DNA from 3 places in the Roseateles cavernae genome. Region 2 is predicted to be linked to each of the others. Evidence: predicted binding sites of a transcription regulator. Region 2 holds the regulator's gene; each other region holds the start of a gene.

Region 1 (7,102 bases), on a different contig from region 2:
CTACCAGCTGATCGGCCTGTTCCGCAGCGCGATTGCCGATCCCGCCGCGGCGTCGGCGGCCGGCCCGCTGACCGCCAAGGCCATGCTGGACCGCAGCGCCGCCCGGGTGATTGCCGAGTATCGCGACGACCCGCAACGTGCCGGCAAGCTGACCATCACGCTGGCCGATCTGTATGGAGCGCTGGGCGATGTCGAGGGCCAGCTGCCGCTGCTCGAAGGCTTTCTGGCGGCGGCCGGGCCGCAGGCCGATGCGCAAGACCTGGCCCTGGTGCGGCAGAAGCTGGCCAATATCGAGCTGCTGCGTGGCCGCGTGGCGGAGGCTGCGGCGCTGCTGGGCCAGGCCGAGGCCTTCTGGGCGACCGCGCCGGCTGCACATCGCGAGCCACTGCTGGAGGGCCTGCTGATACGGGGCAGCCTGCAGCGGGCCCAGGGCGATCTGGCGGGCTCGCTGGCGACTTTTCGCAGCGCCATCGCCCAGCGCCAGGCGCTCTCGGGCGAGCGCCACCGCGAGACGGCCCTGCTCTACAACTCGATGGCCATCACGCTGACGGCGGCCAACCGGCAGGACGAGGCGCTGGCCGCCTACCGCCGCACGCTGGCCATCTTCGAGCAGCTGGGCCGCGCCGAGGACCTGGACGCGCTGGTGATACGCGGCAATACCGGCACGCTGGCGCTGCGCCTGGGGCGGCTGGCCGAGGCCGAACCGGTGCTGAAGAGCGCCTTCGAGGCGCAGCGCCGGCGCGGCGGCGATTCGGCGGCGGTGGCGGCCGCGATGGGCATGTATGGCGCGGTGCTGAGCCAGCGCGAGCGCTGGGGCGAGGCCTTGCCGGTGCTGCGCGAAGCCCTGGGCCTTGCCGAGCGCTTTGCCGGCCCGGCCAGCCCGCTGGCGCTGCGCGGCCGGCTGTTCCTGGTCGAGGCCCAGCTGGGCTCGGGCGATCTGGCCGGGGCCGCTGCCGGCCTCGAGGCGGCCCAGGCCCGGCTGGCCGAGCGTTTGGGGACTGGCCATCTGCTGGCCCGGCGCCTGGGCCTGCTGCGTGCCCGGCTGGCGGCGCAGCGCGGCGACCACGCCGGCGCCCGGCGGCAGTACGAGGCCCTGCTGGCGCCGCTGGAGGCTCTGGGCGCGCCGGCGCTGACGGCGCTGGCCGAGGCCCGGCTGGGTCTGGGCGAGGCCTTGCTGGCCCAGGACCGGGCGCCGGAGGCGGTGGCGCCGCTGCGCGCGGCGCTGCGGCTGCGCGAGCAGCTGCTGTGGGCGCAGTCCTGGGAGCTGGCCCTGGCCCGGCTGCGCCTGGGCCAGGCGCTGCAGCGCAGTGGCGGCCCCGGCGTCGGGGAGGCCGCCGCACTGCTGAGCGAGGGCCGGGCCGGCCTGCTGGCCCAGCTGGGCCCGGCGCACTCCCTGACCCGCCCGACCCCCTAGCTTGTGGGTGAGCGACCTGTCCGGGTCGGGCCGCGATTTGCGTATGCCCCGTGACAAGCCTTTTTGCTTGTCGTTACCCATGGGAGAAAATCATGAAGCCATCACTGTCAAGCCCGCTGCTGTCGCTGGGGCTCGCCGTCCTGGCCGGCCAGGCTGCTGCTCAGCAGCAAGTGCTGTCGGTCGGCCAGGCACCGGGAACGCCGGGCTATACCTATACCTACGGTGGGCTGGCCTATGACAGCAGCACCCGCTACAACCCTCAGCCCGGCAAGGTGCTGCAGATGAGCTGGCTGAAGGATGCGACCAATACCACCGGCCTGGTCTCGGCCGAGCTGGGCCGTCTGCGCGTGGCCGAGTTCGGCGCGGGCCGGGCCTATGCGACGGATGGCAGCCAGTTCGGCATCGGCGGCAATCTGCGCCAGGCCTCCTTCGAGGACACGCTGAGCCTGGATGGCGCGGGGCTCAATGCGAACACGGTGATGCGCATCGACTATCACTTCGGGGGCCGGGCCGGCGGGCGCATCGAGACCAATACAGAGTATGGCAACCGGCTGGACATCCTGGCCGAGCTGGCGATGGTTGTCGGCCCTCACGGCTTGCTGGTCACCGAGCGTACCTGGGCAACCCAGGACGTGCTGGCCGGCGGCCAGACGCGCAGCACGCTGGCCAGCAGCGGCATCTTCGATGTCAGCGCCACCGGTTTCAGCATGAGGTTGGGCCCGAAGCCGCAGTTCGGGAATTATCAGTTCGATGTGGAATGGCGTCTGGCGCTGCGGTCGCAATGCCTGTTCACGCTGTCGGCGCTGCCCCCGCATCTGCCGGCGCCGTCGGGCGGCTGCAGCTACAGTGCCGACTACGGCAATACCGCCAGCTTCATGGGCCTGAGCCTCTACGACGGTGTCAGCGGCGCGCTGCTCGACCCGGCCACCTACTACCTGCGCTCGGGCAGCGGCTTTGACTATGGCGAGGGCTTCGGCAACACGGCCCCGGTGCCCGAGCCGCAGAGCTGGGCCCTGCTGGCCCTGGGCCTCACCCTGCTGGGCTGGCGCCGGGCGCGCCAGTCGTCGTCGGCCGGGGGCTGAGTCAGTCGCGGGCGTTGCGCAGCCGGTTGGCGCGCAGCGCCAGCAGCGTGCAGGCCACGCCCGACAGCAGATAGAGCGTGACGGCAGCAAGGCCGAAGCGGGCCGACAGGCCCAGTGCCACCAGCGGCGCGAAGGCGGCGCCGATCAGCCAGGCCAGATCGGCTGTCAGCGCGGCGCCGGTGTAGCGCATGCGCGGCAGGAAGTTGGCCGTCACCGCGCCGGCCGCCTGGCCGTAGCTCAGGCCCAGCAGCACGAAGCCGAGCAGGATGAAGGCGTCCTGGCCCACCTGGCCGCCGTCCAGCAGCAGCGGCGCGAACAGGCTGAACACGCCGATGGCCGTCGCCAGCATGCCCAGGGTGCGGCGCCGGCCGATGCGGTCGGCCAGCAGGCCCGACAGCGGCATCGCGCCAGCCGCCAGCAGGGCGCCGACCACCTGCACGACCAGCACCTCGCCGACCGGGCGCTCCGAGAACAGCATGATCCAGGACAGCGGGAACACCGTGACGATGTGGAACAGCGCATAGCTGGCCAGCGCGGCAAAGGCGCCGATCAGCACATTGCTGCCCTGGCTGCGCAGCAACTCGCCGACATCGCAGGGCTCCAGTTCCTTGGCATCGAGCTCGCGCTCGTACTCATGGGTGACCACCAGGCGCAGCCGCGCGAACAGCGCCACCACATTGATCGCGAAGGCGGCGAAGAAGGGGAAGCGCCAACCCCAGTCGAGGAAGTCGTGCTCGGACATGCTGCCCCAGAGATAGGCAAACAGTCCGCAGGCGATCAGAAAGCCCAGCGGCGCGCCGAGCTGGCCCAGCATCGCATACCAGCCGCGGCGGTTTTCCGGTGCGTTCAGCGCCAGCAGCGAGGGCAGGCCGTCCCAGGAGCCGCCCAGGGCCAGGCCCTGGCCGATGCGGAACAGCGCCAGCAGCGCGATCGCGCCCAGGCCCAGGCTGTGATAGCTGGGCAGCAGGGCCATGCCGGCGGTCGAGCAGCCCAGCAGGAACAGCGCCGAGGCCAGCTTGGCGCTGCGGCCCCAGCGGCGCTGGATGGCCATGCCGGCCACCGTGCCTACCGGCCGCACGACGAAGGCAAAGGCGAACAGCGCGAAGGCGTACAGCGTGCCCTCCAGCCGGTCGGCGAAGGGGAAGAACACCGCCGGGAAGACCAGCACCGAGGCGATGCCGTAGACAAAGAAGTCGAAATACTCGGAGGCCCGGCCGATCACGACGCCGACGGCGATGTCGCCGGGCGCCAGGCTGTGCTCGGGCTGGGTGCCCTGGATGCCGGGATGGGTGAGGGTGTTACTGCTGGCCATGTCTCGCTTGCCTTGGACAAAATGTCCTATCGTTGATTTGGGTCAATCAAGATACATTTCCGACCGATGCGCAACTAGCGTTTTCCCGCCGGCCTGGTATTCCCGATGTCCCCAAAACCTTTAGTCGATACCACCTTAGCACGACTGGGCCTGCTGGCCCTGGCCCTGCCGCTGGGCGCCTGCAATATGGTGGTGATGAAACCCTCGGGCGATATCGCCCAGCAGCAGGCGCAGCTGATCGTCACCTCGACGATCCTGATGCTGATCATCATCGTGCCGGTGATCGCGCTGACCCTGCTGTTCGCCTGGCGCTACCGCCAGAACAACAAGTCCGCCACCTACAGCCCCGACTGGGACCACTCGACCCGGCTCGAGCTGGTGATCTGGGGCGCGCCGCTCTTGATCATCATCGCGCTGGGCGCGATCACCTGGATCAGCACCCACAAGCTCGACCCCTACCGGCCGCTGGACCGCATCGCCGAAGGCCGGCCGCTGCCGCAGGGCCAGGCGCCGCTGGTGGTCGAGGTCGTGGCGCTGGACTGGAAGTGGCTGTTCCTCTACCCCGAGCAGGGCATCGCGACGGTCAACGAGCTGGCCGCGCCGGTGGACCGGCCGATCCAGTTCAAGATCACCGCGTCCACGGTGATGAACTCCTTCTACATCCCGGCGCTGGCCGGCCAGATCTATGCGATGCCCGGCATGCAGACCATGCTGCATGCGGTGATCAACAAGCCCGGCGCGTTCGACGGCTTCTCGGCCAATTTCAGCGGCGATGGCTTCTCGCACATGCGCTTCAAGTTCCACGGCCTGTCCGAGGCTGGCTTCGAGCAGTGGGTGCAGAAGAACAAGGCCGAGGGCCAGGCCTTGACCCGCGCCGACTATCTGCAGCTGGAGCAGCCCAGCGCGCGCGAGCCGGTGCGCCGCTATGCGACGGTGGCTCCGGGCCTGTATGACGCGATCCTGAACCGCTGCGTCGACGGCAGCAAGATGTGCATGGCCCAGATGATGGCGATCGACGCCGCCGGCGGCCTGGGCAAGGGCAGCATTGCCGGCCTGTCGAGCAAGCCCTGGCGCAATGGTGACGAGCTTGCCGAGCGCCGCTATGTGGCCGCGCTGTGCACGCCCGAGAACGCCGGCGACTTCAGCCTCGCGCGCAGCCAGCCCTGACGCGAACCGGATACAGAGCGAGACCCTCTCCATGCAAGATTTCAACACGCTCCTGTTCGGCCGCCTCGGCCCGGATGCGATTCCCCATGACCCCATCATCTGGGCCACCTTCGCGATGGTGCTGCTGGGCGGCACGGCGCTGCTGGCCGTGATGACCAAGTACCGGGTCTGGGGCCCGCTGTGGCGCGACTGGATCACCAGCATCGACCACAAGAAGATAGGCATCATGTATATGGTGCTGGGCATCGTGATGCTGTTGCGCGGCTTCGCCGACGCGCTGCTGATGCGCATGCACCAGGCCATGGCCTTCGGCGACAACGCCGGCTTCCTGCCGCCGCACCACTACGACCAGATCTTCACGGCGCACGGCGTGATCATGATCTTCTTCGTCGCGATGCCGCTGGTGACCGGCTTCATGAACTACCTCGTGCCGCTGCAGATCGGTGCGCGCGATGTGGCCTTCCCCTTCCTGAACAACTTCAGCTTCTGGATGACCACGGCCGGCGCGGTGCTGATGATGATCTCGCTGTTCATCGGCGAGTTCGCGCGCACCGGCTGGCTGGCCTACCCGCCGCTGTCGGGCATTCTGCAGAGCCCGGGCGTCGGGGTCGACTACTACATCTGGGCCCTGCAGATCGCCGGGGTCGGCACCTCGCTGTCGGGCATCAACCTGATCGCCACCATCATCAAGATGCGGGCGCCGGGCATGACGATGATGAAGATGCCGGTGTTCACCTGGACCTCGCTGTGCACCAATGTGCTGATCGTCGCCGCCTTCCCGGTGCTGACGGCCGTGCTGGTGCTCTTGAGCCTGGACCGCTACGTCGGCACCAACTTCTTCACCAACGATCTTGGCGGCAACGCCATGATGTATGTGAACCTGATCTGGATCTGGGGTCACCCCGAGGTCTACATCCTGATCCTGCCCTGCTTCGGCATCTTCTCGGAGATCGTCTCGACCTTCAGCCGCAAGAAGCTGTTCGGCTATGCCTCGATGGTCTATGCGACGGTGGTGATCACCATCCTGTCCTACCTGGTCTGGCTGCACCACTTCTTCACGATGGGTTCGGGCGCCAGCGTCAACAGCTTCTTCGGCATCACGACGATGATCATCTCGATCCCGACCGGGGCCAAGATCTTCAACTGGCTGTTCACGATGTACCGCGGGCGCATCGAGTTCGAGGTGCCGATGCTGTGGACCATAGGCTTCATGATCACCTTCGTGATCGGTGGCATGACGGGTGTGCTGCTGGCGGTGCCGCCGGCCGACTTCGTGCTGCACAACAGTCTGTTCCTGATCGCCCACTTCCACAACGTCATCATCGGCGGCGTGCTGTTCGGCCTGTTCGCCGGCATCAGCTTCTGGTTCCCCAAGGCCTTTGGCTACAAGCTCGACCCGTTCTGGGGCAAGACCTCGTTCTGGTTCTGGCTGATCGGCTTCTGGATGGCTTTCATGCCGCTGTATGTGCTGGGCCTGATGGGTGTGACCCGCCGCATGAGCCATTTCGACGACCCCTCGCTGCAGATCTGGTTCCAGGTGGCGGCCTTCGGTGCGGTGCTGATCGCACTGGGCATTGCGGCCTTCCTGATCCAGCTGGTGGTCAGCTATATGCGCCGCGAACAGCTGCGCGACCACACCGGCGACCCCTGGGGTGGCCGCACGCTGGAGTGGTCGACCGCCTCGCCGCCGCCGGACTACAACTTCGCCTTCACGCCGGTCGTGCATGAGCTCGACGCCTGGCACGATATGAAGCAGCGCGGCGCGCAGCGCCCCGTCGCCGGCTTCAAGTCCATCCACATGCCCAAGAACACGGCGGCGGGCTTTGTCATCGCGGCGCTGTGCACGCTGTTCGGCTTCGCGATGGTCTGGCATATGTGGCTGGTGGCCGGCCTCAGTTTCGCGCTGACCGTGATCGCCTCCATCGTCCACACCTTCAACTACAAGCGCGACTTCTACATCCCCGCCGATGCGGTGACGCGCAGCGAAGACGCCCGCACAAAGGCCCTGGCGGCCCTGGCCTGAGAGCGATCCTGACCATGCACACCTCTCCCACGCTCACCGCCGGCAGCGCGCCGGTGTTCTACGACAGCGGCGACCACCACCCGCAGCAAGGCACGCTCCTGGGC
Region 2 (7,102 bases):
CCGAGACGCCCAGCCCGATCAGGTCGCAGTCGGCCTGGGTGCTGTAGCCCTGGAAATTGCGGTGCAGGCGCCCCTGGCGCTTGGCCACCGCCAGCGAGTCGGTCGGCAAGGCGAAATGATCCATGCCGATATAGCTGTAGCCCTGGGCAATGAAACCGCTGATCGCCCCCGAGAGCATGTGCAGCTTGTCGGCGGCCGGCGGCAACTGGGTGATGTCGATGCGGCGCTGCGGCTTGAAGCGCTGCGGCAGATGGGCATAGCCGTAGAGCGCGATGCGGTCGGGCCGCAGCGCCGCGACCTGGGCGACGGTGCGGGCAAAAGACTCGGGGGTCTGCAGCGGCAGGCCGTAGATCAGGTCGACATTGGTCGACTCGAAGCCCAGCGCGCGGGCCTGGCTCATCAGGCTGGCCACGCTGTCAAAGCTCTGGATGCGGTGCACCGCCTTCTGCACCTCGGCATCGAAGTCCTGCACGCCGAAGCTCAGCCGGTTGAAGCCCAGGCTGCGCAGATGCGTCAGGCGCTGCTCGGTGACGGTGCGCGGGTCGACTTCGATCGAGATCTCGGCGCCGGCCGCCAGCTTGAAGCGGCTGCGCAGGTCCAGCATCAGCTGGCTCAGCTCGGCATCGCTCAGAAAGGTCGGCGAGCCGCCCCCCAGATGCAGCTGCGACACGGTCTGTGCACGGCCCAGATGGGCCAGTGTCAGGTCCATCTCGGTGTTCAGGGCCTGCAGATACTCGCCGGCGCGCTCATGGTGGCGGGTGATGACCTTGTTGCAGGCGCAGTAGTAGCAGACCGATTCGCAGAACGGCACATGCACATAGACCGACAGCGGCGTGCCGCCGCCGACCAGCGAGCCGCTGGCGCGCTGGGCCAACGCCTGTTCGTACTGGGCCACCGTGAAGGCCTCGACGAAACGGTCGGCGGTCGGGTAGGAGGTGTAGCGCGGGCCGGCCACGTCGTAGCGACGCAGCAGTTCTTCGCTGATTCCGAGAGCTGTGGCGGTGGTGCTGTTTGGCATGTCCGCCACTGTGCCAAGCCTAGCTGGCGGGCAATTGACCTGCATCAAGCTTGCTGCGTATGGCCCCGACAACAATCACGGCAACCTTGAGGAACATCATGCTGACACCCCTCCACTCTTCGCCCAAGCCGGACACTGGCACGGAAGGCGGCGGCCCCGGACAGACCATAATGCGCGGCATGAGCACCGCACCCGCCATCAAGATCGAGCCCTTCAAGGTCGCCTGCTCCAGCTGCAATCTGCGCGAGCTGTGCCTGCCGGTGGGCCTGTCCAAGCCCGATCTGGAGCAGCTCGACAGCCTGGTGGCGACGCGCCGTCAGGTCGCGCGCGGCGACACCTTGTTCCGCACCGGCGATGCCTTCCAGTCGCTCTATGCGGTGCGCACCGGCTTCTTCAAGACCTGCGTGTCGTCCGAGGACGGCCGCGACCAGGTCACCGGCTTCCAGATGGCCGGCGAGCTGCTGGGGCTGGACGGCATCAGCAATGACCGCCACAGCTGCGATGCGGTGGCGCTGGAAGACTCCCAGGTCTGCGTGATCCCCTATGAGCAGCTCGAGGAGCTGTCGCGCGAATTCACCGATCTGCAGCACCAGTTCCACAAGATCATGAGCCGCGAGATCGTGCGCGACCATGGCGTGATGCTGCTGCTGGGCAGCATGCGGGCCGAGGAGCGCCTGGCCGCCTTTCTGCTGAACCTGACCCAGCGCCTGCAGGCGCGCGGCTTCTCGGCCTCCAGCCTGGTGCTGCGCATGACGCGCGAGGAAATCGGCAGCTATCTGGGCCTGAAGCTGGAGACCGTGTCGCGCACCTTCTCCAAGTTCCAGGAAGAGGGCCTGCTGGACGTCAAGCAGCGCCAGATCCAGATCCTCGACCAGGCCGGCCTGCAGCGCCTGGTGAACAGCAGCAACTGCTGATTCAGCGCGAAGAAGCCGGCGGCAAGCCGGCCAGCCACAGGCTCAACGCCGAGCTCAGCCCGGTCACGATCCAGAAGCCCAGAAAGCCCAGCGTGTAGATGCTGGTGCTGGACAGTGCGCTGGCCTCGGCCAGCGCGGCCGGATCAAGCAGGCTGAAGACCAGCACCTCCAGCACCCCCGCCATCAGGAACGAGGGCCACAGAATGGCCATGACCAGGCGCGAGCGCCGTGATGGCTCGTCCATCAGCGTCCCCCGGTGGCCGCATGGTTGCGGGCCTTCATCGCCGGGGTCTGCGCCGAACTCGGCGCCGCATCGCTGCCGGCGCTGGCCTGGGCCGGCACCACCTCGATCACCGGGTCCGGGTGGGTGATCGCCAGCGCCAGCGTCACAAAGGAGGCGACCACCACCACGCTGGGGCCGCCGATCACCAGCCACATCATCGATTCGCGCCACCAGGGTCGGTTCGGCGCGCTGCTTGCTTGCGGTTCACTCATATTTGCTCCTGCGGGACGCCGCCACGCTCAGCGCGGCACGACAAAGGTTGACTTCTCGCTCAAGGCGTAGGCGGACTGCTCGTCCGTCCCGGCCTCGCGCTCGATCGCGAAACGGATCTCATGGGCGCCGCTGCCGGCCTGGGCCGCGCTCTGCGGCGGCACCCGCAAGGCCACCGAGACCCAGCGGGCCTCGGCCGGCCCGACCTCCAGCCGCACCGGCTGCGCGGTGGCCAGCCCGGGCAGGCCCTCGGCCGCGATGCGGTAGTGCTGCACGGCCTCGGTGGTGTTCATGATCTGCAGCCGGTAGACGTTCTCGATGAAGCCGTCGTCGACCAGGCGCGCCAGCGCGCCGCGATCACGCACCACATCGACCTTGAAGGGCGCGCGCAGCGCCAGGCTGGCGAACAGGCCGGCGGTGATCAGCAGCAGCACCGCGCCATAGATCAACACCCGCGGCCGGAAGATGCGCAGCAGCCTTTCGCCGCGGCTCAGATGCTGGGACAGGCCGTTCTCGGTGTCGTAGCGGATCAGGCCGCGCGGATAGTTCATCTTGTCCATCACGCTGTCGCAGACATCGATGCAGGCGGCGCAGCCTATGCATTCGTACTGCAGGCCCTTGCGGATGTCGATGCCGGTCGGGCAGACCTGCACGCACAGGGTGCAGTCGATGCACGAGCCCAGGCCCAGCGCGGTCGGATCGGCCTTCTTGCTGCGCGAGCCGCGCGGCTCGCCGCGCTCGGCGTCGTAGCTGATGATCAGCGTGTCCTTGTCGAACATCGCGCTCTGGAAGCGCGCATAAGGACACATGTATTTGCAGACCTGCTCGCGCATATAGCCGGCATTGCCGTAGGTCGCAAAGCCGTAGAACAGGATCCAGAACCATTCCCAGGGGCCCAGGCCCAGGCTCATGACCTCCTGGCTCAACACCTTGATCGGCGTGAAGTAGCCGACAAAGGTGAAGCCGGTCCACAGCCCGATGGCGATCCAGGCCGCCTGCTTGCCGCCCTTGCGCAGCAGTTTCTCGGGGCCCCAGGGCGCGGCGTCGAGCTTGATGCGCTTGGCGCGGTCGCCCTCGAACTTCTGCTCCACCCACATGAAGATCTCGGTATAGACCGTCTGCGGGCAGGCGAAACCGCACCACAGCCGCCCCGCCACCGCGGTGAACAGGAACAGCGCATAGGCCGAGATCAGCAGCAGCCCGGTCAGGTAGATGAAGTCCTGCGGGTAGAGCACCAGGCCGAGGATGTAGAAGCGCCGCGTCTCCAGGTCGAACAGCACCGCCTGGCGGCTGCCCCAGTCCAGCCAGGGCAGGCCGTAGAACAGCAGCTGCGTCGCCCACACCAGCACCCAGCGCCAGGTCGCGAACCAGCCGCTGACGGCACGCGAGTAGATCTTCTGCTGGGCCTGGTAGAGCGACACCATCTCGGTGGCGGCATCGTCGGCCGCCACCAGAGGAATGACCTTGCGCGGGGGGCTGTCCATCGGGGCTTGTGCCGCTGCTTACTTGACTGCCACGGCCGCCGAGGACCGCGACAGGCCCCAGACATAGGCGGCCAGCACGCGGACCTGCTCGGGGCTGAGCCGCTCGCCATGGGCCGGCATCATATTGTTCTTGCCGTTGTTGATGATGGCGACGATGGCGTCCTCACCCCAGCCGTGCAGCCAGATCTTGTCGGTCAGATTGGGGGCACCGAGGGCCTGGTTGCCCTTGCCGTCCATGCCGTGGCAGGCCGCGCAGGCGCCGAACTTGCTGCGCCCCAGCTGGGCCGCGATCGAGTTGTGCGCGCTGCCCGACAGGCTCAGCACATAGTTGGCCACATTGCGCACGTCCTCGGGCTTGCCCAGCGCCGCCGCCATCGGCGGCATCACGCCGTTGCGGCCCTTGCTGATGGTCTCGATCAGGGTCTCGTGCTTGTCACCATACAGCCAGTCGCCATCGGCCAGGTTCGGGAAGCCCTTGCTGCCCTTCGCGTCGGAGCCATGGCAGCCGGCGCAGTTGTTGGCGAACAGGCGCTCGCCGATGCCCATGGCCTGGCCGTTCTTGGCCAGTTCCTCGACCGGCATCGCGTTGAACGGGGCGTAGACCGCCGCCAGCGCGCTGCGCGCCTTGGCCTGCTCGGCCTCGTACTGGCCGGTGCTGCTCCACTTCAAGGTGCCGGCCGCACTGCCCAGGCCCGGGTAGAGGGCCAGATAGATGCCGGAGAACAGCACGGTCAGCACGAACAAGCCCATCCACCAGCGCGGCAGCGGGTTGTTGAGCTCCTTCAGGTCCTCGTCCCAGACATGGCCGGTGCTGTTGTCATTGGCCATCACCTTGCGGCGGCTGGCGACGATCAGCAGGAACAGGCACAGCAGCAGGCCCGCGATCGTGCTCGCGGCCACGAAGATAGACCAGCCGTTGGAGAAGAAATCACTTGTCATTGGGCTCTCCCATCTCGCCTTGCAGCGGCAGCTCGGCGATCTCGTCAAAGGTGCGCTGGTCGCGCTTTCGGCTGTAGACCCAGGCCACGATGGCCAGGAACATCAGCAGCAGCAGCAGGGTCACCGCGCTTCTCAGGGTGTTGATATCCATGCGCCTTCTCCTTTACTTGACGGCGGTGCCCAGCACCTGCAGATAGGCGATCACGGCGTCCATCTCGGTGCGGCCCTTGACGGCCTCGGCCGCGCCGGCAATCTCGGCATCGCTGTACGGTGCGCCGAGCAGGCGCAGCGCCTTCAGCTTGCCCGGCATCTCGGCCGGATCGACCGTCGCGGTGGCCAGCCAGGGGTAGGCCGGCATGTTCGACTCGGGCACCAGATCGCGCGGATTGATCAGGTGGATGCGGTGCCACTCGTCGTTGTATTTGCCACCCACGCGGTGCAGGTCCGGCCCGGTGCGCTTGCTGCCCCACTGGAACGGCCGGTCGTAGACGAACTCGCCGGCGGTCGAGTAGTGGCCGTAGCGCAGCGTCTCGGCACGGAAGGGCCGGATCATCTGCGAGTGGCAGTTGTAGCAGCCCTCGCGCACATAGATGTCGCGGCCGGCCAGCTGCAGCGCGGTATAGGGCTTGAGTCCCGGTGCGGCCTCGGTGGTCGAGCGCTGGAAGAACAGCGGCACGATCTCGACGACGCCACCGACCAGCACGGTCAGCAGCACCAGCACGATCATCAGGAAGTTGTTGGTCTCGATCTTCTCGTGACCGGCGACGGGTTTGTTGTTGTCAGCCATTGTGTTTGCTCCCTCAGGCATGCGCCACCACGGCGGGGATGCGAACCGGCTCGGGTCGTCCGGCACGCATCGTCATCACCACATTCCAGGCCATGATCAGCATGCCGCCCAGGTACAGCAGGCCGCCCAGCAGACGGATCACATAGAAGGGATAGGTGGCCTTGACGCTCTCGACAAAGGTGTAGACCAGGGTGCCGTCCGGATTGACCGCGCGCCACATCAGGCCCTGCATCACGCCGGCGATCCACATCGCGGCGATATAGAGCACGATGCCCAGGGTCGCGACCCAGAAGTGCAGCTCGATCGCGCGCTTGCTGAACATCTCGGTGCGGCCATACATGCGCGGGATCAGGTGGTACAGCGAGCCCATCGAGATCAGACCGACCCAGCCCAAGGCGCCGCTGTGCACATGGCCGACGGTCCAGTCGGTGTAGTGGGACAGCGCATTGACCGTCTTGATCGACATCATCGGACCCTCGAAGGTCGACATGCCGTAAAAGCTCAGCGAGACGATCAGGAACTTCAGGATCGGGTCGTCGCGCAGCTTGTGCCAGGCACCGCTCAGCGTCATGATGCCGTTGATCATGCCGCCCCAGCTGGGCGCCAGCAGCACCAGCGAGAACACCATGCCCACGCTCTGCGCCCAGTCCGGCAGCGCCGTGTAGTGCAGATGGTGCGGGCCCGCCCACATATAGGTGAAGATCAGTGCCCAGAAATGGACGATGGACAGGCGGTAGCTGTAGACCGGCCGGCCGGCCTGCTTGGGGATGTAGTAGTACATCATCCCGAGAAAGCCGGCGGTCAGGAAGAAGCCCACCGCGTTATGGCCGTACCACCACTGCACCATCGCGTCCTGCACGCCGGCATAGGCCGAGTAGCTCTTGGTCCAGCTGACCGGGATCGCCGCGCTATTGACCAGGTGCAGCAGGGCCACCGCGATGATGAAGGCGCCGAAGAACCAGTTCGCCACGTAGATGTGGCGCACCTTGCGCGTGCCCACCGTGCCGAAGAACACGACCGCGTAGCTGACCCAGACCACGGTGATCAGGATGTCGATCGGCCATTCCAGCTCGGCATACTCCTTGCCGCTGGTCATGCCCAGCGGCAGGGTGATGGCGGCCAGCACGATCACCAGCTGCCAGCCCCAGAAGGTCAGCCAGGCAAGACCTGGCGCGAACAGCCGCGTCTGGCCGGTGCGCTGCACCACGTGATAGGCGGTCGCGAACAGCGCGCAGCCGCCAAAGGCGAAGATCACCGCATTGGTGTGCAGCGGCCGCAAGCGGCCATAGCTGAGCCATGAGATGCCGAAGTTCAGCTCCGGCCAGGCCAGCTGCGCGGCGATGATGACGCCCACCAGCATGCCCACCACGCCCCACAGCACGGCGGCCAGCGCGAACGCCCGCACCACGCCGTCTTCGTAATGCGGCCCCGAAAGCCCGGCAGCCCTCGCCGGCGCGGCCGGCTGCG
Region 3 (7,102 bases), on a different contig from region 2:
CTGCATGGGCCAGGATTGTCGTCAATCCCGGCGCTATTCCACGCCAGAGCCGTGCGGCTTGCGGCTAGAATTCAAGCCTTCCGAGGAGCGTTGCAACCTCAGCTCCCATTGAGGCCAGGCTCGGATCGTCTTGAAGCGTTGATCTTCAGACCCCTGCAACCGCGCTCACCCGCAATGTCTCGCGTGGGTGACCGTTTTTTGACTCTGACGTCCCACCGGCATTGCGGCTTCAAACATGAAGGAGCTTTTGCAATGACGACGCTGTCCGCTGACCAATACCATATCGCCGACCTGAGCCTGGCCGCCTGGGGCCGCAAGGAACTGAGCATCGCCGAGAGCGAGATGCCCGCGCTGATGGCCATCCGCAAGGAATACGCCGCCAGCCAGCCGCTCAAGGGCGCGCGCATCACCGGCTCGCTGCACATGACCATCCAGACCGGCGTGCTGGTCGAGACCCTGCAGGCGCTGGGCGCCGAGGTGCGCTGGGCCTCCTGCAATATCTTCTCGACCCAGGACCACGCCGCCGCCGCGCTGGTGGCCGCCGGCACGCCGGTGTTTGCCTACAAGGGCGAGACGCTGGAAGACTACTGGGACTACACCCACCGCATCTTCGAATTCGCCGGCAAGGGCCAGCCGGGCGAAGGCCCGAACATGATCCTCGACGACGGCGGCGACGCGACGCTGCTGATGCATCTGGGCCAGAAGGCCGAGAAGGATCTGAGCGTGCTGGCCAAGCCGGGCAGCGAGGAGGAGCGCATCCTGTTCGCCGCGATCAAGGCCAAGATCGCCGTTGACGCCACCTGGTACACCCGCAAGAGCGCCGAGATCATCGGCGTGACCGAGGAGACCACCACCGGCGTGCACCGCCTGAAGGAGATGAGCGCCAAGGGCAGCCTGCTGTTCCGCGCGATCAATGTCAACGACTCGGTCACCAAGAGCAAGTTCGACAACCTCTACGGCTGCCGCGAGTCGCTGGTGGACGGCATCAAGCGCGCCACCGACGTGATGATCGCCGGCAAGATCGCCGTGATCGCCGGCTATGGCGATGTGGGCAAGGGCTCGGCCCAGGCCATGCGTGCGCTGTCGGCCCAGGTCTGGGTCACCGAAATCGACCCGATCTGCGCGCTGCAGGCCGCGATGGAAGGCTACCGCGTCGTGACGATGGAATACGCCGCCGACAAGGCCGACATCTTCGTGACGACGACCGGCAACAAGGGCGTGATCCGCCACGAGCACATGGCCGCGATGAAGCACAACGCCATCGTCTGCAATATCGGCCACTTCGACAACGAGATCGACATCGCCTCGATCGAGAAGTATGAGTGGGAAGAGATCAAGCCCCAGGTCGATCATGTGATCTTCCCGGACGGCAAACGCATCATCCTCTTGGCCAAGGGCCGCCTGGTGAACCTGGGCTGCGGCACGGGCCACCCGAGCTATGTGATGAGCTCCTCGTTCGCGAATCAGACCATCGCCCAGATCGAGCTATTCGCCCACAAGGACGCCTACGACATCGGCAAGGTCTATGTGCTGCCCAAGCACCTGGACGAGAAGGTCGCGCGCCTGCAGCTGGTCACGCTGAATGCCCAGCTCAGCGAGCTGACGGACGAGCAGGCCGCCTATATCGGCGTGCCCAAGCAAGGTCCGTTCAAGCCCGACACCTACCGCTACTGAGAGCCGATGCGCGCGGATCAGTTGCTCGTCGCCCAAGGCCTGGCGCCGACGCGCTCGGCCGCCCAGCGGCTGATCGAGAACGGCGCGGCCGAGTGGGCCTCCGGCAAGGGCTGGGTCGCCGTCCGCAAGGCCGGCGAGGACATCCCCGAGACGGCGCAGTTCCGCATCACCGATGACGCGGAGCTGCGCTACGTCTCGCGCGGCGGGCTCAAGCTCGAAGGCGCGCTGAAGGCCAGCGGGCTGGCCCTCGGCGGGCTGACCGTGCTGGACATCGGCCAGAGCACCGGCGGCTTCACCGACTGTCTGCTGAAAAGCGGCGCCGCTCAGGTGATCGGCATCGATGTCGGCCATGGCCAGCTGCATGCCGGCCTGGCGGGCGACCCGCGGGTGCAGGCCATCGAGGGCATGCATGTGCGGCAGTACCAGCCGGCGCAGCGCTTTGCGCTGATCGTCGGCGACCTGAGCTTCATCTCGATGCTGGGCGAGCTGCCGCGCCTGGCGCCCTGGCTGGCGCCGGGGGGCCAGGTCTTGCTGCTGATCAAGCCGCAGTTCGAGCTGGGGCCCAAGGCCCTGGGCCGCGGCGGCCTGGTGCGCGATGCGGCCCAGTACCCGCTGCTGGAGATCCGGGCACGCGAGGCCGCAGCGGCGCTGGGCTGGCAGGTGCGCGGCTATTTCGAGAGCGCCATCACCGGGGGTGATGGCAATAAAGAGTTCTTCTTGTGGGCACAACAACCATGACGACCGCTGTCAGTTTCGAATTCTTCCCGCCCAACACGCCGGTGGGCGCCGAGAAGCTGAAGACCGTGGTGCAGGACTTGAGCGTCCTGCAGCCGCAGTACTTCAGCGTCACCTATGGTGCCGGCGGCTCCACCCGCGACAAGACCCTGGCCACCGTGATGGACATCGCGGCCATGGGTCATGAGGCCGCGCCGCATCTGAGCTGTGTCGGCTCGACGCGCGAGAACATCGCCGAGATCCTGGCCACCTACCGGGCCCAGAACATCCGCCGCGTGGTCGCGCTGCGCGGCGACCTGCCCAGCGGCACGGCCACGGCCGGCGAGTTCCGTTATGCGGCCGAGCTGGTGCGCTTCATCCGCGAGACCCAGGGCCCGGACTGGAAGATCGAGGTCGCGGCCTATCCCGAGTACCACCCGCAGCAGCGCTACGCGGCGCGCGATCTGCAGCACTTCGCCGACAAGATGCGCGCCGGCGCCAGCGCCGCGATCACGCAGTTCTTCTTCAACCCCGACGCCTATTTCAACTTCGTGGACGAGGTGCGGGCCCTGGGTGTGGACGCACCCATCATCCCGGGCATCATGCCCTTCCACAACTACGCCCGTATCGCCCAGTTCGCCCAGCGCGACGGCATCGAGATCCCGCGCTGGGTGGCGCTGAAGATGGAAGGCTATATGGACGACGCGGCCTCGATCCGCGCCTTCGGCCTGGACGTGATGACGCGGGTCTGCGAGCGCCTGATTGCCGGCGGCGTGCCGGCCATCCACTTCTATACGCTGAACCAGTCGGCACTGACCCTGGAGTTGTGCAAACGCCTCAGACTCGGCTGACAAGCTTGAGCCAGCGCAAACTCCACCGGCCCTCCTCGCGAGGGCTTTTTTTCGCTTGCGTCAGATCAAGTGGTAAGCCGTGCCGCGCGCCTCCAATAGCTTCATCGGGACCACGCAGGTCCCATCAACAAGGAGTTATTGCCATGTCGTCCAAGAAGTTCGTCCTCGCCACCCTCGCCGCTCTCAGCCTGGCCGGCACCGCCCAGGCCCAGGCCGTGCAAGAGCCCTGGCTGGTGCGCGTGCGTGCCGTGCATCTCGACGCGGCCAACAAGGACAGCACCGGTCTGGGCCTGGCGATCAATAACAAGACCATTCCTGAAGTCGACATCAGCTATTTCTTCACGCCGAACATCGCAGCCGAGCTGGTCCTGACCTATCCGCAAAAGCACGACCTGAAGGCCGGCGGCGCCAAGATCGGCTCGCTCAAGCATCTGCCGCCGACCCTGAGCCTGCAGTACCACTTCGCACCCACCGCGAGCTTCCGCCCCTATATCGGCGCCGGCCTGAACTACACCCGCTTCTCCAGCGTCAACTTCGCGCCGTCCGTGGTCAACGCGCTGGCCCCCAGCATCAAGAAGAACAGCTACGGCCTGTCGCTGCAGGTCGGCGCCGATATCGAGCTGGCCAAGAACCTCTACCTGAACGTCGACGTCAAGAAGGTGCAGATCGACACCACCGTCTACTCGCACGGCCAGTCGGCCGGCAAGTTCAAGGTCGACCCGCTGCTGGTCGGCGTGGGTCTGGGCTGGCGCTTCTAAGCCCCCCACCCCGAAGAAAAGCCGTGCGGCTCGGCCGCACGGCTGAGCCACGGACAATCGGCGCCCTGAGACTTCATTTCTGGGGCCTGCCGATGTCCGTTCACCGCATCCTCTTCTTCTGCATGGGCAATATCTGCCGCAGCCCCACCGCCGAGGGCGTGATGCGCGCCAAGCTGGCGGCAGCAAGGCTGGACATCGAGGTGGACTCCGCCGGCACCCATGGCTATCACATCGGCGCGCCGCCCGACCCGCGCAGCCAGCAGCATGCCGAGCGACGCGGCTATGAGCTGGGCGCGCTGCGTGCCCGCCAACTCGTCGCGGCAGACTTCGAGCACTTCGACCTCGTGCTGGCGATGGACGGCGACAACCTCAGCCTCGCCGAGCGTCTGTGCCCGCCGGCGCAGCGGTACCGGCTGAAGCTGCTGATGGATTACGCTCCGCACGCCGGCAGCCCTCATGTGCCCGACCCCTACTACGGTGGCGATGCAGGGTTCGAGGAGGTGCTGGATCTGGTGGAAGCAGCCTGCGACGGGCTGATCGCGGCGCTGCGCCATCGGTGAGTGCACCGTCGCTGCAGAGCTGCGGGGCGGTTTTGCAGCGGAAAGCGCCTAACGCGTGCGGGTTCTTCTGCCGACCTTCAGCTAGGCCCCCCGCTTCAGCCCATGTCAGTTTCGGACGGCCGCCACCCGTGGCGGGGCCCTTGACGACGATTCGCCGGGCCTCCAGGCAAAATCCGCATGATCGGGGCGAGCCTGGCCTCAGGCCTGCCGGGAAGCCCACCTTGAAGAATGGAGCAGCATCAATGGCACTGACGAAGAAGGGCGAGTTCTGGTACGGGACGACGTCCGGCGACACCCAAGCCGAGCTGCGCAGCTACAGCATTGCGAATCGCCATGAGGCCGTCCGGTTTGCCGCGTCCAAATGCGATTGCGGGTGCCGGACCTTCGCGCTGCAGACCGATGAGGAAGCCGGCGTGGCCATCCGCACCTGCACCGACTGCGGGCAGGAACACCTGATGGGCGACAGCGCGGACTACGTTGAAGAAGCCGCGCCCGAGGCGCACGAGTGCGTGTGCGAGAACGAGGTGTTCGAGCTGATGTCAGGCGTCTCCGTCTACGAGGGCACGCATGACGTGCGCTGGTACTACATCGCTTGCCGCTGCGTGGAATGCAATCTGGTCGGGGTCTTCGCAGACTGGAAGTGTGAAGCGGGTGATGCGGCGGCCTTCCTCGCCAAGGTATGAGCGGCCGAACCCCGTGAGGGCCCCGTCATTCGACAGCCGCAGGCTCGGTGTGCCGCTCAGGCTCCGTGGTGTGGAGGATTTCGTTCAGCACGGACGTGGCGTAAGTCCCGGCGGGCAAAGAGAACGTGAGCAGCAGTTGATCGGCTTGCGGCCATTCCCATGACAGGTCCACCGGCCTGGCCACCAGGGCGCGGCGCTCCTGGTCCAGACCGGCGTGCTCCATGCCGTTGCACAAGCCGGCGTGACGTTCGGCCACGCCCATTTCCAGGGCCTGCGCCTGATCGGTGGTGATCACGCGGCCCCGTCCCCAGAGCGGTCCGGTGGGCAGTCCCGCCTCGTCCATCACATCACCAGGCAAGGTCTGGCCCCAGAGCCCCTGCTGGATGCGCAGCGCCAGCACCTCATTGAAAACGAAGGAGCGCAGCGCCGAGAGGTAGAGACCCTTCTTCTTCGGGTTGCGCACACGGATCTCGCGCGCCAGCATGGCTCGGCCCTGCTCGATGTTGCCGCCGTCATGGCCGAAACGCTGAGCGCCGAAGTAGTTGGGCACGCCACGCGCCGCAGCGGCCTGAAGATTGGCCTCGATGGCCTGAATGGCATTGGGGTCGCCGCTCACCTCACGCAGCACGATGCGGAACCGGTTGCCCTGCAGATCACCGGGGCGCAGCTTCTTCACGTGCCGGCTCTGACTCAGCACCTTGAATTCCGGGTGCTGAAGCAGGGTCAGGTCGGGCGTCTCGCCTTTCCCCTTCCCATTCGGCAGATAGATGCTGAACCACTGACGGGTGATGGCGTAGCGATCCTTGAGGCCGGCATAGCCCACATCCCATTCCTGCACACCGGCGGCCTCGGCCAGCGCTTTAGCGACGAAGGCGGTGTTGGCACCGTTCTTTTCGATGTCCAGCCAGAGGTGTTCGCCCGCACCGGAGGGCAGCTGCAGCGGCAGTTCGGTCACGATGAAATCCTCGTTGAGGAATTTCAGCGTGGCGCTGGCGCCGCTGGCCGGGTAAGCCTTGGGCCAGGACGGCAAGGTCGTGTATTGAATAGGGGCGTCGGTCATGAGCAGTCTGACGGCAGCAGCCGTAGAGAGGGAGAGACTGTCTCGCCCATCGGGGGCGGTCCAGACCGTGATTCTCCGCTAGCTGCATGCCTTGGCGGGCGCCAACTCACGGCGACGAGCTTGTGTTGGTGCAGGTTGACGTAGTAGACGGGGAGTGGAAGGCGGCTGTTAATCGCGGCATCGCATCGGTGAGCGAGCCGGTTACGCTGACGTCAGGACTTGTGATCACGTTGGGCGTGACCGCAGGCGTTGCTTTGTCCGCGCCGGACGATGAGGTGAGCCCTCATGAGCTTATTCAGCTAGCCGACCACATCATGCTGGCTGGCAAACGCAGCGGCATGGGGCGAGCATTCATGCGGGAGCCTGGGACTCCTGCGGCCGCACCGGTGGCCTCCTGAGCTGCGAGCGCGTGCGCCGCGATGACAGCCTTTGCAATCATGGAAAGTTCAAGTCCAAGCCAAGCCTTGTGCCAACGCTGAAGGTGACGAGCAACAGGACGACGACTAGCACCACGAACAATGCGGCGAGCTTCAGGCTCGTGCGAAGTACCGCGCGCTGCGTCTCCGTCCCCTTCTTCTGTCCTTGGTCGTAGTGCCATTTGACGGCGTAGAACATGCCAATGCCCAGCACGCCGACCTTGAACGCAATGAAGACCGCAGGGACCCATTCCATGATTTCGATATGCCAGTAGCGCGCTTTCTCACGAGCTGCCACTGTGCGCTCTATGGCACAAGAAATACAGGACCAGATTCTTGGAAAAGAGATCGGATCAGTTTAGGTCTGTCGGACACCTGCCCGGTGT

The links. The regulator FNR, encoded in region 2, switches genes on or off when oxygen is low (the NO sensors DNR and NnrR bind a similar motif). The targets are predictions, from matches to a motif close to TTGATNNNNATCAA.
Region 1: cyoA (ubiquinol oxidase subunit II) is a predicted target of FNR. The motif match lies at 3,841-3,854, and genes of this name have one in related genera.
Region 3: ABGI63_RS21360 (OmpW/AlkL family protein) is a predicted target of FNR. The motif match lies at 3,295-3,308, and genes of this name have one in related genera.

What each region holds. Positions count from the first base shown of each region.
Region 1 is NZ_JBDPLH010000002.1:143,653-150,754, forward strand. Features, by position in the region: gene ABGI63_RS07495 (serine/threonine-protein kinase) at 1-1,414, shown strand, start outside; gene ABGI63_RS07500 (PEP-CTERM sorting domain-containing protein) at 1,507-2,496, shown strand; gene ABGI63_RS07505 (MFS transporter) at 2,498-3,808, opposite strand; gene cyoA (ubiquinol oxidase subunit II) at 3,914-4,975, shown strand; gene cyoB (cytochrome o ubiquinol oxidase subunit I) at 5,007-6,998, shown strand; gene cyoC (cytochrome o ubiquinol oxidase subunit III) at 7,013-7,102, shown strand, end outside.
Region 2 is NZ_JBDPLH010000012.1:47,646-54,747, reverse strand. Features, by position in the region: gene hemN (oxygen-independent coproporphyrinogen III oxidase) at 1-1,018, opposite strand, end outside; gene fnr (fumarate/nitrate reduction transcriptional regulator Fnr) at 1,198-1,932, shown strand; gene ABGI63_RS23025 (hypothetical protein) at 1,934-2,176, opposite strand; gene ABGI63_RS23020 (hypothetical protein) at 2,176-2,427, opposite strand; gene ccoG (cytochrome c oxidase accessory protein CcoG) at 2,455-3,909, opposite strand; gene ccoP (cytochrome-c oxidase, cbb3-type subunit III) at 3,928-4,848, opposite strand; gene ABGI63_RS23005 (cbb3-type cytochrome oxidase subunit 3) at 4,838-4,999, opposite strand; gene ccoO (cytochrome-c oxidase, cbb3-type subunit II) at 5,012-5,635, opposite strand; gene ccoN (cytochrome-c oxidase, cbb3-type subunit I) at 5,649-7,102, opposite strand, start outside.
Region 3 is NZ_JBDPLH010000010.1:75,885-82,986, forward strand. Features, by position in the region: gene ABGI63_RS21340 (HAD-IIB family hydrolase) at 1-6, opposite strand, end outside; S-adenosyl-L-homocysteine riboswitch at 77-174, shown strand; gene ahcY (adenosylhomocysteinase) at 253-1,674, shown strand; gene ABGI63_RS21350 (TlyA family RNA methyltransferase) at 1,681-2,412, shown strand; gene metF (methylenetetrahydrofolate reductase [NAD(P)H]) at 2,409-3,239, shown strand; gene ABGI63_RS21360 (OmpW/AlkL family protein) at 3,383-3,997, shown strand; gene ABGI63_RS21365 (low molecular weight protein-tyrosine-phosphatase) at 4,090-4,557, shown strand; gene ABGI63_RS21370 (hypothetical protein) at 4,800-5,240, shown strand; gene truD (tRNA pseudouridine(13) synthase TruD) at 5,266-6,300, opposite strand; gene ABGI63_RS25915 (diguanylate cyclase domain-containing protein) at 6,387-6,698, shown strand; gene ABGI63_RS21380 (hypothetical protein) at 6,736-7,014, opposite strand.